Anaerobacillus sp. CMMVII: one gene and its partner. The protein of the gene in region 1 binds, or shares a complex with, the protein of each later gene. Links are inferred from orthologs where the notes say so. Each region holds a gene or a part of one and is shown in the gene's direction. Other genes may lie near its edges. The genes, in order: H1D32_RS13950 and spoIIQ.

What was found.
Region 2: the proteins of H1D32_RS13950 (region 1) and spoIIQ are in contact, whole or in part, in a crystal structure (PDB 3TUF), measured with the Bacillus subtilis proteins. The link is inferred for Anaerobacillus sp. CMMVII from one-to-one orthologs.

Annotation. Positions count from the first base shown.
Region 1 is NZ_JACEHK010000010.1:90,888-97,579, forward strand. Bases 1,776-4,674 are described here. They hold H1D32_RS13950 (SpoIIIAH-like family protein), read left to right. Parts: upstream 1,776-2,888; coding sequence 2,889-3,461; downstream 3,462-4,674. Other genes in these bases: spoIIIAF (stage III sporulation protein AF), read left to right, coding at 1,776-2,226; spoIIIAG (stage III sporulation protein AG), read left to right, coding at 2,223-2,885; H1D32_RS13955 (IS110 family RNA-guided transposase), read right to left, coding at 3,625-4,674. In the rest of the region: spoIIIAD (stage III sporulation protein AD), read left to right, coding at 1-200; spoIIIAE (stage III sporulation protein AE), read left to right, coding at 247-1,401; more of spoIIIAF, read left to right, coding at 1,585-1,775; more of H1D32_RS13955, read right to left, coding at 4,675-4,857; H1D32_RS13960 (hypothetical protein), read left to right, coding at 5,608-5,952; accB (acetyl-CoA carboxylase biotin carboxyl carrier protein), read left to right, coding at 6,291-6,692. UniProt on the Bacillus subtilis protein: Involved in forespore engulfment. Forms a channel with SpoIIIAH that is open on the forespore end and closed (or gated) on the mother cell end.
Region 2 is NZ_JACEHK010000017.1:187,133-193,839, forward strand. Bases 2,069-4,982 are described here. They hold spoIIQ (stage II sporulation protein SpoIIQ), read left to right. Parts: upstream 2,069-3,079; coding sequence 3,080-3,886; downstream 3,887-4,982. Other genes in these bases: spoIID (stage II sporulation protein D), read left to right, coding at 2,069-2,829; H1D32_RS22395 (hypothetical protein), read left to right, coding at 4,124-4,300; H1D32_RS22400 (DUF4212 domain-containing protein), read left to right, coding at 4,371-4,676; H1D32_RS22405 (sodium:solute symporter family protein), read left to right, coding at 4,724-4,982. In the rest of the region: H1D32_RS22380 (alanine/glycine:cation symporter family protein), read left to right, coding at 209-1,624; more of spoIID, read left to right, coding at 1,816-2,068; more of H1D32_RS22405, read left to right, coding at 4,983-6,385; H1D32_RS22410 (DUF294 nucleotidyltransferase-like domain-containing protein), read left to right, coding at 6,366-6,707. UniProt on the Bacillus subtilis protein: Involved in forespore engulfment and required for anchoring membrane proteins on the forespore side of the septal membrane. Forms a channel with SpoIIIAH that is open on the forespore end and closed (or gated) on the mother cell end.

The DNA of each region.
Region 1 (6,692 bases):
ATATGGTGTATGTCCAAACAATCTTAAAAATTATTGGGATCGCCTATATTGCAGAATTCGGAGCACAAATTGCTAAGGATGCGGGTCAAGGTGCCATTGCTTCAAAAATTGAATTAGCTGGTAAAGTATTTATTTTAGTCATGGCAATTCCCATCATCACAGCAATCATTGAAACAGTTATTGGGCTTCTACCATACTAACGAAAATTCTCAGGATTTCTAAGTTAGGGGATTAAATCATGAAAAAATAATTATAATAGCAGTCTTAATGTTCTTTCTTCTACCTATTGTTGCACTTGCAGAACCACCACCCCAAGAAAATCTTGTAGAACAACAGCTTTCTCAATTAGGAGTCGATGAAATTAGAGAGTATTGGGAACAAATCGTTACAGAATATGGCGGTTTTTTACCAGAAAATCAAAAAGGCTCATTTATGGAATTTGTCCGAGGGGACAAACAATTCTCAATAAAAGAGTGGCTGCTTGGGTTCGTCCGCTATTTTTTTCATGAGCTGATTGTGAATGGTAAGTTACTTGGAACATTAATCTTATTAACTGTTTTTAGTGTAATACTCCAAAATTTACAAACAGCTTTTGAAAGAAATGCAGTCAGTAAAGTAGCGAATGCGATTGTTTATATGGTGTTAATGATTATTGCGATTAATAGTTTTTATATAGCAGTCAATTATGCGCAATCTGCTATTTCAATGATGATTAATTTTATGATTGCGTTGTTACCATTGTTATTGGCACTCCTGGCCTCTATTGGAAGCCTAACTTCAGTCGCTTTGTTTCATCCACTTATCATTTTGCTCGTAAATTCAAGTGGATTGTTAATCCAGCACTTTGTTTTACCTTTGTTGTTCTTATCAGCATTATTAAGCCTTGTTAGTACGCTAACAGATCATTATAAAGTTACAAAGCTAGCAAATTTATTGCGCAATATTAGTGTAGGTACTCTTGGTATTTTCCTGACAATATTTTTGGGGGTCATTTCCGTACAAGGAGCTGTTACCGCTGTTGCCGATGGCATTACCATTAGGACAGCAAAGTTTGTTACTGGCAACTTTGTACCTGTTGTAGGGCGCGTTTTTACAGATGCAGCTGATACTGTTATGGGGGCATCAATTCTATTAAAAAACACCGTGGGTATAGTTGGTTTGGCAATTCTACTGCTCATATGCGCATTTCCTGCAATTAAAGTTTTAACGTTAGCGATCATTTTTAATCTAGCCGCAGCGGTTCTACAACCCATCGGCGGTGGCGCGATCATCAATAGTTTATCAATTATTGGGAAAGCAGTGATCTTTATCTTCGCAGCTCTAGCAACGGTTTGTCTCATGTTCTTCCTGGCAATCACGATTATGGTGGCTGCAGGGAATTTATCACTAATGATGAGGTAAGAATTTCGGTCGAAGCACTGATAGGAGGATGAACAAATGGATAAGCAAGAAACAATGAAAGAAGTAGGTTCAACGATAGCTTTATCTCTATTTGTTATCGGGTTAATGTATTTCTTCATTTTTCTATAGAACTATATTCCAACCTAGAATTTACGCTTTACATTAGAAGGGAGGCGAGGAACGATGCAGTTTTTAACAGAATGGATTAGCAACATCATTCTACTTATCCTACTAGCAACTATTTTAGAACTCCTCTTGCCTAACTCAAGCTTGCAAAGGTATGTAAAGATGGTTGTTGGTTTGCTTCTGTTAGTCATTATTTTAACGCCACTATTATCAATTTTTTCTAAAGATGTTGATAGCTGGGTATCATCCTTAGGCTTTTCAAACCAATTAGAGGAAAATAATGTACAAATTTCTCTAGAAAATAAGAAAAGAGAAATACAAGAGGTAACTCTTGCATATATTTCAGAACAAGTGGCTGTCCAACTTAAGAGACAAGTAGAAGAGGGGATGATTACAAAGTTTGAAAAAGAGATAGTAGAAGTAGATGTAGCCTTAGAAGATTTTTTAGAAGAAGATGATTACCTAAATAGTATTACGAAAGTATCGATACGACTCAAAAGTATTGAAGACGAGGAAGAGATCGTAAGTGACATTGTACCAGCTGTAGCCCTCGTCAAAATAGATACAACCAATCGTGTAGAGCCAACCACTGAGCAAACGACAAATACAAAAGAGGTTCTTCAATATTTAGCAGCTTCTTGGTTGATACCAGTAGAAAAAATTGAAGTTTTAATGGAAGGAGGGAGTTTAGATCAATGACCAAAAAAGATGATAATGGACAATGGATCAAAAAACTTTTTACAAACAAGGACGAAAAGAAAAAAAGAAGTAGTCCCCTTCAATATTTAGCTATCGTACTATGTGTTGGTCTAGCGCTCATGATTTTTAGTAACTTCTCAAAACCAAGTAGTTTACAAGACAGTGTCCCAGTATTTAAAGAGGAGACGAAAGATACAGGCGAAGCTGTAACTGTCTTCACAAGTAAAACTGGGGAAGATCCAGTAACAATGCAAGACTATGAATATACTTATGAAAAGCAACTTAGAGACGCGCTAGAGGAGATTGTAGGAGTATCTGATGTTACAGTCATGATCAATCTACAAGAAACTGAAACAAAGATTTTTGAAAGAAATAAAAGTATTAAGGAACAAAAGACAGATGAGACGGATCGCGAAGGTGGCAAGCGTAACGTCGAAGATACTACTAGAGAAGATGAAGTTGTTATCATTCGAACTGGTGATAAAGAAGAGCCACTCGTAGCGAAAATAGAAAAGCCAACTATTAGAGGCGTTCTTGTGGTCGCTAGAGGAGTAGAAAATATCCAAGTCAAAACATGGGTAGTAGAAGCAGTGAGTAGAGTATTAGATGTACCTACACACCGAGTTTCAGTATTACCTAAGAAATCAAAGGGGGAATAAAAAATGGTATTAAAAAGACAAACAGTTTGGTTATTAACAATGCTTAGTTTAATTATTGTGTTATCGGTGTACTACATCACATCACCAATTCCAAATGATCAATTAGCGTTTGTAGGCGATGAGGCAGAAAGCCAAAAGGATGATACGTTTGTAGAAATTGGAGAACTAACAAAAGAAGAAATGGAAAACCTGTTAGATGACAATATTTTAACTAGCTTTACAAACGACGAAGTATTTAACACAATTCGTTTAGAACGCCAAATTGCAAGAGACCGCTTAAGTGCAGATTATGTCGCTGTAGTTGCTTCGGTTGATGCATCTGCAGATGTGCAGAGCCGAGCTATGGATAACATTGAAAGTTTACGAGTGTTAGCTCAAAAGGAAGAAATGCTTGAAACGTTAATTAAAACAAAGGGTTACGAAGATGTATTAGTTATTGCTGAAGGTGATGAAGTAAAGATCATCGTTAAGGCTAATGAACTTTCTAAGGAAGAGGCTGTTAAAATCAATTTAATGGCTCGTGAACAACTTGGAATTAACAATATCGCTGTTGCCTTCCAACCAAGCACTAAGTAAATAACAAAAACTGGGATTGGTCTAAGACGGCCAATCCCTTTTATTTATAAGGCTGTTTGTATGAAAACTCTTTTTGGCCAGAAGGCAACACTAAACTAAGCCCTCCACATTTCCATTTTTTTTGGGGGCTGAGGTTCCTTTATCTATTGTTTATTTTTTATTGTTAAGCAGTCTTGTCTTCAGTCAATTCAATACTGTAGCCTTTCCTCTTTAGATATTGAACCATCTTAAGTTCTTTGTTTTGTTCTTTCTGCTGGTAATAATCAGGGCCTAGTTCCTGATAGGGTTCTTTTGTTTTTAGTATGTTGTAAGCAATGGTCAAAAGTAAATGAGCAGATGCAATACGAGCTTTTGCTATCCCTTGTCGTTTCATAATTCTTTTGCGGTGTGCAGAGATACGGTTAACCTGCCTATCTGTGGCAAATGAACATTCTACGGCAGCCGTTCGCAGGGCTTTGTTCCCATAGGTAGTTTTACTTTTTTTTTTAATACCAGCACTCTCATAGTTTCCTGGACTTACACCAGCCCATGAGGCCAGACGCTTTGCTGATCCAAAGACAGACATGTCCACTCCCATTTCGGCTATGAAAATAGCGACTGAGTCTTTATTCACACCAGGTATCGTATCTAACAGTTCACATTCTTCTCGATAAGGAATGAGTACCTGATCAATCTGTTCGACTATTTTATCAATGGTCTCATCCAGGTAGGCAATATGTTCCCAATGGAAACGAAGCATATCACAATGATGTTTACGTATACGTCCATTTAGGGCTTCGTAAATTTCTGTTAGGGAAGCCTTAACTCTTGGATCCACCATTTGTTGAAGTGATTGAATTTCAATCTTTTCTCCGTTAATAAGAGCTTCGAGAATGCGACATCCGGTAACACCGAATATGTCTGAAAAAACAGAGGTTAGCTTAATGTTCGCGTCTTGAAGTATTTTGTGTATTCGATTACGCTCGGAAGTACGAGAATTAATTAGCTTTTTTCGATACCGAGTTAAATCACGTAAATCACGAATATCTTCAGGGGGAACAAAACTACTTTCGATTAACCCAGAACGCAATAATTTTGCCAACCATTCGGCATCTTTAACGTCTGTTTTCCGTCCTGGAACATTTTTGACATGTTGAGCATTGGCAAGTACCAGCTGCACATTATGTTCGAGTATATTCCAGACTGGCTTCCAATAAACTCCTGTGCTTTCCATTACCGCATCCGTTACTTCATGTGAAGTTAACCAATCACTTAAAGCTAGAAGACCGGACGTGGTGGTTGGAAAGGTTTGAATTTCTTTTTTAGGTCTCTTATCCAAAGGACCGAACAAAACACAAGCTACTACTGTTTCTTGGTGTACATCTAGGCCTGCACACCGCTCAATCATTGCTTCCATTTAAGCGTCACCTCATAAAATTATTAACAATACAAGTGACAGTCGATTCAATACAAAATTTTTGTATTCGTACTCCAGGCACATTAGATGGTTCTTCAAATCTGTCACAACCAGTTTTTCGTACAGGGTATCTTCTGAAGGGAAGATCCACCAAACAGTCTCCGGACTGGCAGTATTGTTAGAGTCATTATGGTCAGACAATAATGGGGCTAGACCTTTAAATTGGGGCAACAGCTATTTTAATGATAGATGGTGGCGGCGAGAAGCGCCGCCATGGGAGTTTTTCGTAAACTTTGTAGCTTTTAGGTCGTAACCAAGCATTCGCTTGGTTACGACCTAAAAGCTAATAGCAACCATCTTTTGAAAAGATCGTTACGAAAAAAAAACTTAAAGAATTAGCGATATATAAGTTGTTTATAATTAACTCTAATTTGGAATAAGCTATTGATGTGTAGTGTGGTGCTTTTACGCTTATTTTAAAAAGAAATTACACTTTTCACACCAATTCTTGTTTTAGAACTCAGTTTCCTCAAAGTTTGTTGCTTTTAAAATAGGTAGAATTTACATGATATAGTTGAGCGTCGAGTAATCTTAAGAACTAAATTACGATCAGAACCTTGCTATAGATGCAATTCTTATTTTATAGTGGTATAATACGACTTTGGTAAAGTAAAGGAAATATAACATTTTTTACTTAGTTTTTTAAGCTAAGTTTCTAATTCATTTTACTTAGGTAAGGGAGAGATCATCATGCAATGGAATGACTTAACAGAAGGAGCCAAAGCTGTCTTAGAACAAACACGAAATATGAAGAACGATCAAATTCAAATCGTTGAGTTCGAAGTAGGCTTTGTACAAGAGCTTGAATCAACTGATGATGCTACAAGTGGAGTATCAATCCAGGAAGAAGATTATCAGTCGTTGAAAAAATACACACAGGAAAATGAGTATGGTGATAAATTCCATATGGCAAGAAATAAGAATATTGTCAAAATAATCTTATTAGAAAATGGGAAAATTCCGGAAAATCTTTCAGAGTTTCCAGTTTTTAAACAATATAAGAAAGACGTTGCTGCAGTGACTGAAGAGCAGTAAACGTTTCTGGATGACCTAAATGGATAGGTCATCTTTTTTTGTTTGGCTGTTTTCGTAACTTTGTTGCTTTTAGGTCATAACCAAGCATTCGCTTGGTTATGACCTAAAAGCTAATAGTAACAATCTTTTTAGAAAAGAGCGTTTTTTTTGAAACGACAGCTAAAAAATGGAAGATTATTTTTTAGTAGAAAAATCTTTATGATAATGGTAAATTTGATATAGCAACAAATTAGTAGTAAGTCATAAGACAAAGTAAACAAAAAATGTCGAATAAAGTTCCAAAGTATAAAAAAATGTTGAAAAAGAAATGATGGAAAATAAACGAGGAGTGACGAATGATGATTAAAATTCAAGATATTCGCGAACTAATTAAGGCTATTGATCAATCAAGTATTGAAGAGTTTAAATACGAGCAAGAGGGAACAAAAATCACCCTAAGAAAAGAAAGAAAGCAGCTTGAACAAGTACAGCAGTTCGTTCAACAACCGGCACCAATCCCGCAACAAGTGGTTACTTCTATACCGCAGCAAGTTGAACAAGTGGTAGAAAGCGAATCGAAATCGGAAACACCAATTGCCCCAGCTGCTAATTTACATAAGATAACGTCACCAATGGTTGGTACATTTTATGCAGCGCCATCACCAGATTCAGACTCGTATGTCAAAGTAGGAAGCAAAGTGACTCAAGATTCTGTTGTTTGTATCGTAGAGGCGATGAAACTAATGAATGAAATTGAAGCA
Region 2 (6,707 bases), on another replicon or contig:
AGATTTTACTAACATCGTTGGCCTTTTTGGGAATTAGTATGTGGCTTCCAACAAGTATCGTAATTAAAATTCTGAATAATGTATACATTTGTTGTGTTTTACAAAAATATTCTTTCAATGTTTAAAAAATACACAAAAGTTTTTGTTCACAGAAATGCTACAATTATCAATGTATTGAAAGCGCTATCATTTTTTTAGGGGGAGATTTATGGATATCTTAGCGGTATTAGACAAAGTAAATGGTGTGTTATGGGGAACACCGAGCTTAGTCCTACTATTTGGGACGGGACTATTATTAACATTCATGTTAAGGGGATTACAATTCAGAAGATTGCTTTATGCCTTTAAGCTTGGTTTTACAAAAGAGGGACAAGCTGGTGCAGGGGATGAAGGGGACGTTAGTAACTTTAAAGCATTAATGACAGCGCTGGCGGCGACGATCGGAAACGGTAACATTGCAGGGGTTGCAACTGCCGTAACGATTGGTGGTCCAGGAGCTATTTTCTGGATGTGGATCGTAGGTCTTTTAGGAATGGCAACAAAATACTCTGAAGCACTTCTTGCGATGAAATATCGTGTCAAAAATGCTAATGGAGAATATTCTAGCGGACCGATGTACTATGTGGAACGCGGACTAGGGAAAAAATTCAAATGGTTAGCAATTGCCTTTGCGTTCTTTGGAGCATTTGCGGCGTTAGGTATTGGAAATAGTGTTCAGTCAAATACCATTGCAGGGGTAATGGAGAATTCATTTGGTATCAATAATCTTACAACAGGAATCATCTTATCTGTTTTAGCAGCGTTAATTATTTTTGGAGGAATTCAACGTATTAGTACGGTTGCAGGTTTCTTCGTGCCAGTTATGGCAGTTTTATATATCGGTGGGGCATTACTTATTCTTGCTATTAATTATGATCAAATCATTCCAGCCTTTGGACTGATTTTCCAATATGCGTTTAATCCAGTTGCAGCAACTGGTGGATTTGTAGGTGTTCTCGTATCAGAAGCCATTCGTAACGGGGTTGCTCGTGGGATCTTCTCGAACGAAGCTGGTCTTGGTACAGCAGCACTAATTGCTGGTAATGCAAAAACAGATCATCCTGTAAAACAAGCATTAGTAGCAATGACAGGTACGTTCATTGTAACGATCATTGTTTGTACGATGACTGGTTTAGTTCTTGTAATATCTGGATTTTGGGATCCAACAGGTGGATTACTATCTGGTGTAGTCCATGAGGCAGGCCTTGAAGGTGGAGCGTTAACAGGGGCAGCGTTCGCATCTGTATTAGGAACCGTTGGAGAATATATTGTTGCATTCTCAGTTATCTTCTTTGGCTTCTCAACCATCGTTGGCTGGTATGTATACGGTGAGAAATGTTTCGAATATTTAGTAGGAACAAGAGGAATTTTAGCTTACCGTGCAGCTTACATCACTGCTTGTGGTGTTGGTGCTGTAGCAAGCTTAACAACAGTTTGGGCATTTGCTGATATGGCTAACGCATTAATGATGATCCCGAACTTACTTGCACTTATTCTCTTAAGTAAGGTAGTAGTTCGTGAAACAAATGATTTCTTCGAAAATCACTACAAGGTTGCAGCGGTGGCAGTCAAAAAAGCAAGTTAATGAAGGAAACAGGCTGTTGAGAAGAACTCAACAGCCTGTTTTGTATTTTCAGCATTGCTTGGCTCCAATTTTTTAAGAAAAATAAATCTCAAGGTCTATCCTCTATTAAATTTGCATACAATGCTAGAGACAGAAAAACAGAATATTCGTCTACTAATTTCAGCACAAAATCAAAGTATGGAGGCGTATGCATGCGGCAAATTATTATTATTGGAGCAATTTTATGTAGTGTTATTCTTATTATCCCGACAATGCTCGTTCTAGCATTTCAAGGTAATGAAACAGACAAATCTATCAAACCTGTTTCAGTTCAAACCTCGAATGTCATTGACTCTAGTAACGAGATATCACCTGAAAATCTAAGTGTGGCCGTGTACCGCTCAAAATCACAAAGTATAGAGGAATATGATTTTGAAGAGTACATCATTGGCGTTGTTGCATCTGAAATGCCAGCCGAATTTTCACTTGAAGCATTAAAAGCACAGGCGCTAACGGCAAGGACTTATATTATTAAACATATGCTAAATCCTGGAGAGATTAGTCTTCCTGAAGGTGCAGTTGTAACTGATACGATTCAGCACCAAGTTTTTCGAAGTGATGCAGAACTTAAGGAATTTTGGAAAGAAAACTATGATTGGGCTAAGGCAAAAGTAACTGAAGCTGTACGTGCCACTCGTGGTCAAATAATTACACATGAAGGAGTTCCAATAACAGCTTCTTTCTTTTCAACAAGTAATGGCTTTACAGAAAACTCAGAGGATTTTTGGCCAAATGAATTTCCATACTTACGAAGTGTAGAAAGTCCATGGGATGTTGAATCTCCAAGATATTCTTCTGAAAAAATTGTGTCTTCACAAGAATTTTTTCAAGCGTTAGGTGTGAAGTTACCTGGTGATGGAACTGTAGGAGAAATTACTGCACGCACGAAAGGTGGGCGAGTAGCTACAGTTAATGTAAATGGTAAGACCTTTACTGGTAGGCAAATAAGAGAGAAGTTAGATTTAGACTCTAGCGATTTTAAATGGAAGAGAAGCGGCAATAATGTCATCATTGAAACGAAGGGTTGGGGACACGGCGTTGGTATGAGCCAATGGGGAGCCAACGGCATGGCCAAGGAAGGCAAGAATTATCAAGAGATTATTAAACACTATTATCAAGGAGTTCAAATTTCCTCGGTTGATCCGTTCATTGCTAATCTAAATTAAAAAGCAGCCTTTGGGCTGCTTTTTTAGTGTAAAGTTTAGAGTTTAGAGTGTAAAGTCTTGGAAAGTAATGCTTCGAAGCTCACCACTCACAACTCTACACTCTACACTCTACACTGTACACTCAAAACTAGTATTTAAAACTATGAATAATTTCTCCAACTTTGTCGAAAAATAATTTATTAAAAAAAGTTTTTAATTGTGTATATAATTCTCATAATTTGATCAGACTGATTGCTGAGGTGATGATTAAATGAGAGAAGAAAATCAATCTTCTAAATTAGCAAAACTGAAGGCAAACCTTCAGAAGACAATGAAAAAACGTTGGGTATTACCAGCACTTTACTTAGGTTTAGCAGCACTAGTATTAAGTACAGTAATCTGGCTTCAAGGATCTGATGAACAAATTACACAAGAAGATCCAAATGTTGAGCAAGGACCAACTGGTACAGATCAAGGTACAAATACTGAAGATGCTTTACCGGTAACAACAATGAATGAAGTGTTCAAAAAGCCATTTTTGAATGAAGAAGAAGTACAAGTTGTTGGTTACTACTTCGATTTCAATGCAACAGCTGAACAAAATGAATCTGCTCTCGTCTTTTACGATAATACTTTCTACCAAAACAAAGGTATGGATTTCGCATTAGAGAGTGGAGAAACATTCGATGTTGTCGCAGCATTAAGTGGTACTGTAGTAAAAGTTGAAAAGGATGCTCTTTTTGGTAACTTAGTTCATATCGAACATGAAAACAACGTTGTAACAATTTACCAAAGTTTAGAAGGCGTCAAAGTTGAACAAGGTCAATCGGTGAAACAAGGGGATGTAATCGGCCAAGCTGGTAGAAACCTTTATAACCAAGAAGCTGGCGTTCACGTACACTTTGAAATTCGTCATGATGGTGTTCCGGTAAATCCTAGTGACTTCTTTGAACAACCATTATCAGCACTTCCAGCTGCTAGTTCTGAAAAGACTGAAGGTGATGAAGTAGAAGAGCCAACTGACGAAGAACTAGAAGAAAATGCTGAAGAGCCACTTGAAGAAACAGACGATTTATAAGTCTAAATCATTTCAAAACAGCTTCCCACTGCATTACGCAGGCGGGGAGCTGTTTTTTGTTGTCTCAGAATCAAAACTATTCCCCACAAAGTCCTCTAGTAAACATCATTTTTTGTCAGAAAAAAAACTCGTTTGTAGTGAGAATTTTCACTTGTGCTAGCTTACAAAATCTGTAATAATACAATTATTGTTAAAATTTAGAATATTTAAATAAATTTACAAGACTGGAGGGATCGAATGTTTTATCTTTTTTTAGTAATTATTGGTGTAAGCGTTTTCTTGTCCTTTAAATTAAAAAAACCGAGTTTTTTAGCGGCACCAATAGGAGCGCTTGTTGTATTTATCATCATTCAAATCGCCATGGTTCCACTAGGATTTTTCGAGACTGTAAAATTTATTTTTAGTCTCAGATAAGCGCGTTCATCATGGAAACTTGTTTCTGTGTGACGATAAATTTTTTAAAAAAGAAAGGGGGTAAAAAACGATGAAGAAAATTGATAAGGAAGTAGCAGATGCTTACTTTCGCATTAGAACTCGCAATATCATCATCTTTTTGGCAATTGGCTTTAGCGTTTCATTTGGAGTGGTAGCCTTTGCGGAGTTTTTCTCGCAATTTACATTCATTGGCGGCGTACCACTACACTACTTCATGGGGGCTCAAGGAGCTGTATTGATCTTTATTTGCCTCCTATTCACAAACGCTGTCTTAAGTGACAAAGTTGATCGAGATTTTGGTATTGATGACGAGAAGAATGCGACTTTAAGTGCAGGGAAGGCAGTTGATCACTAAACATAACGTGGATGCGAAAAAAGAAATGAAAAAAGGGGGCGATTCAAATGGATGCGCAAGGTTTAATGTCAATTTCAATTATTTTTGCTACTTTCGCCCTTTATATCGGGATCTCTATTTATTGTCGAGCGAAAGTGACGTCTGATTTTTACGTAGCAAGTAGGGGAGTTCCACCGTTCTGGAATGGTATGGCGATTGGTGGAGACTGGATGAGCGCTGCCTCATTTATTGGTATGGCTGGAACTGTTATGATTTTGGGGTATGATGGTTTGGCTTATATCATGGGTTGGACTGGAGGCTATCTATTCTTAACCTTTTTATTAGCTCCACAACTGCGGAAATATGGTAGATACACGGTTCCTGAGTTTATTGGTGACCGATTCGGGACAAATAAAGGTCGCTTAATTGCGGCAATTGCCACGATTATTATCAGTTTCGTTTATATTATTGGTCAGCTTTCTGGATCAGGGGTAGTTATCGGACGCATTCTCCAAATCGATACGATGTATGGAACAATGATTGGTGTTGTCATTATTGCTATCTATGCGACATTAGGTGGGATGAAGGGGATTACCTGGACACAGGTTGCTCAATACATCATTTTGATTATTGCATACTTAATACCTGTTCTTTTTATGTCACTACAAATTACCGGAAACCCATTGCCGTGGCTATCGTATCACAACATTGTGAGTCAGCTCGGTGATCTCGATCGTGAGCTTGGATTCTCTGAATACTTTGCACCATTTTCATCGAGTAACAAAGCACAATTTTTAGGATTAATGTTCTGTTTAATGGTAGGAACTGCAGCATTACCACACGTGATTGTCCGTTTTTATACAGTGTCAACGATGAAGGCGGCTCGCTGGAGCGGAGCATGGGCACTTCTGTTTATCGGACTCTTATACTTATCGGCTCCTGCTTATGCGGCGTTTTCTCGTTTTATTTTAATGACGAAGGTTGCTGGTAGTCCAATTGACCAATTGCCTGCGTGGACAACAAGTTGGGTAGACACAGGTCGACTTAAGGTTGCTGATACAAACGGAGATGGTATTCTTAGTTGGCCAGAGATTGTTATTAGTAATGACATCGTGGTAATGGCGACACCAGAAATTGCAAATCTCGGAATGTTCGTCATTGGTCTAGTTGCTGCTGGTGCAATGGCCGCGGCGCTTTCGACAGCAGGTGGTTTGTTAATTACGATCTCATCATCGTTCGCTCATGACATTTACTATCGCTTGATGCGACCAGATGCAAGTGATGCGAGACGACTTAAGGCAGGGCGTTGGGCGATTGTTCTCTCAACCATTGTTGCTGGTGTTGTAGCGCTTGATCCTCCTGGAGTGATTACGCAAATTGTTGCTTGGGCCTTCTCGCTTGCAGCGGGTACGTTCTTCCCGGTTCTCCTATTAGGGGTTTGGTGGAAGCGTGCTAATGCCGAAGGGGCAATTGCCGGGATGCTTTCAGGTCTATTTGTAACCCTTGGATATATTTTCTTGGCCAGAAGTGGTATTACAATTTTTGGATTACTAGATACAGCAGCTGGTGTGTTTGGTGTACCAGTCAACTTACTTGTTATGTACACGGTCTCAAAACTAACAGCTGCACCACCTCAACATCTTCAAGACGAGTGTATCGACCTCAGATACCCAGAGCAAATGACTTATAAAGATGGTGAGGTATGGTTAGATGATGCCCCAGGAAGATAGTCCATTTTTAGAAAAAATAAGTCGGCACCCCTTGTTTCAAGGGGTGTCATCTGAAGTTTTTGCGGAGTTAATCGAAAAGTGTACGTTAAGAACTTATAAAAAAGGGGAAACGGTTTTATATAAAAAAACGCCACGCGAGGGTCTGCTCATAATTTTAGAAGGAATGGCAGAGGTACTAATTGACGACTCTAGTACAGGCGAAGTTCTGGAAGTTTTACAGACAAATGACATTATTGGTTTTTCAAGTTTAGCAGAATTTCTAGGAGAACCAGCGGAGCATATTTATGACTATACGGTTGAGGTAAAAGCAATAGAAGAGACG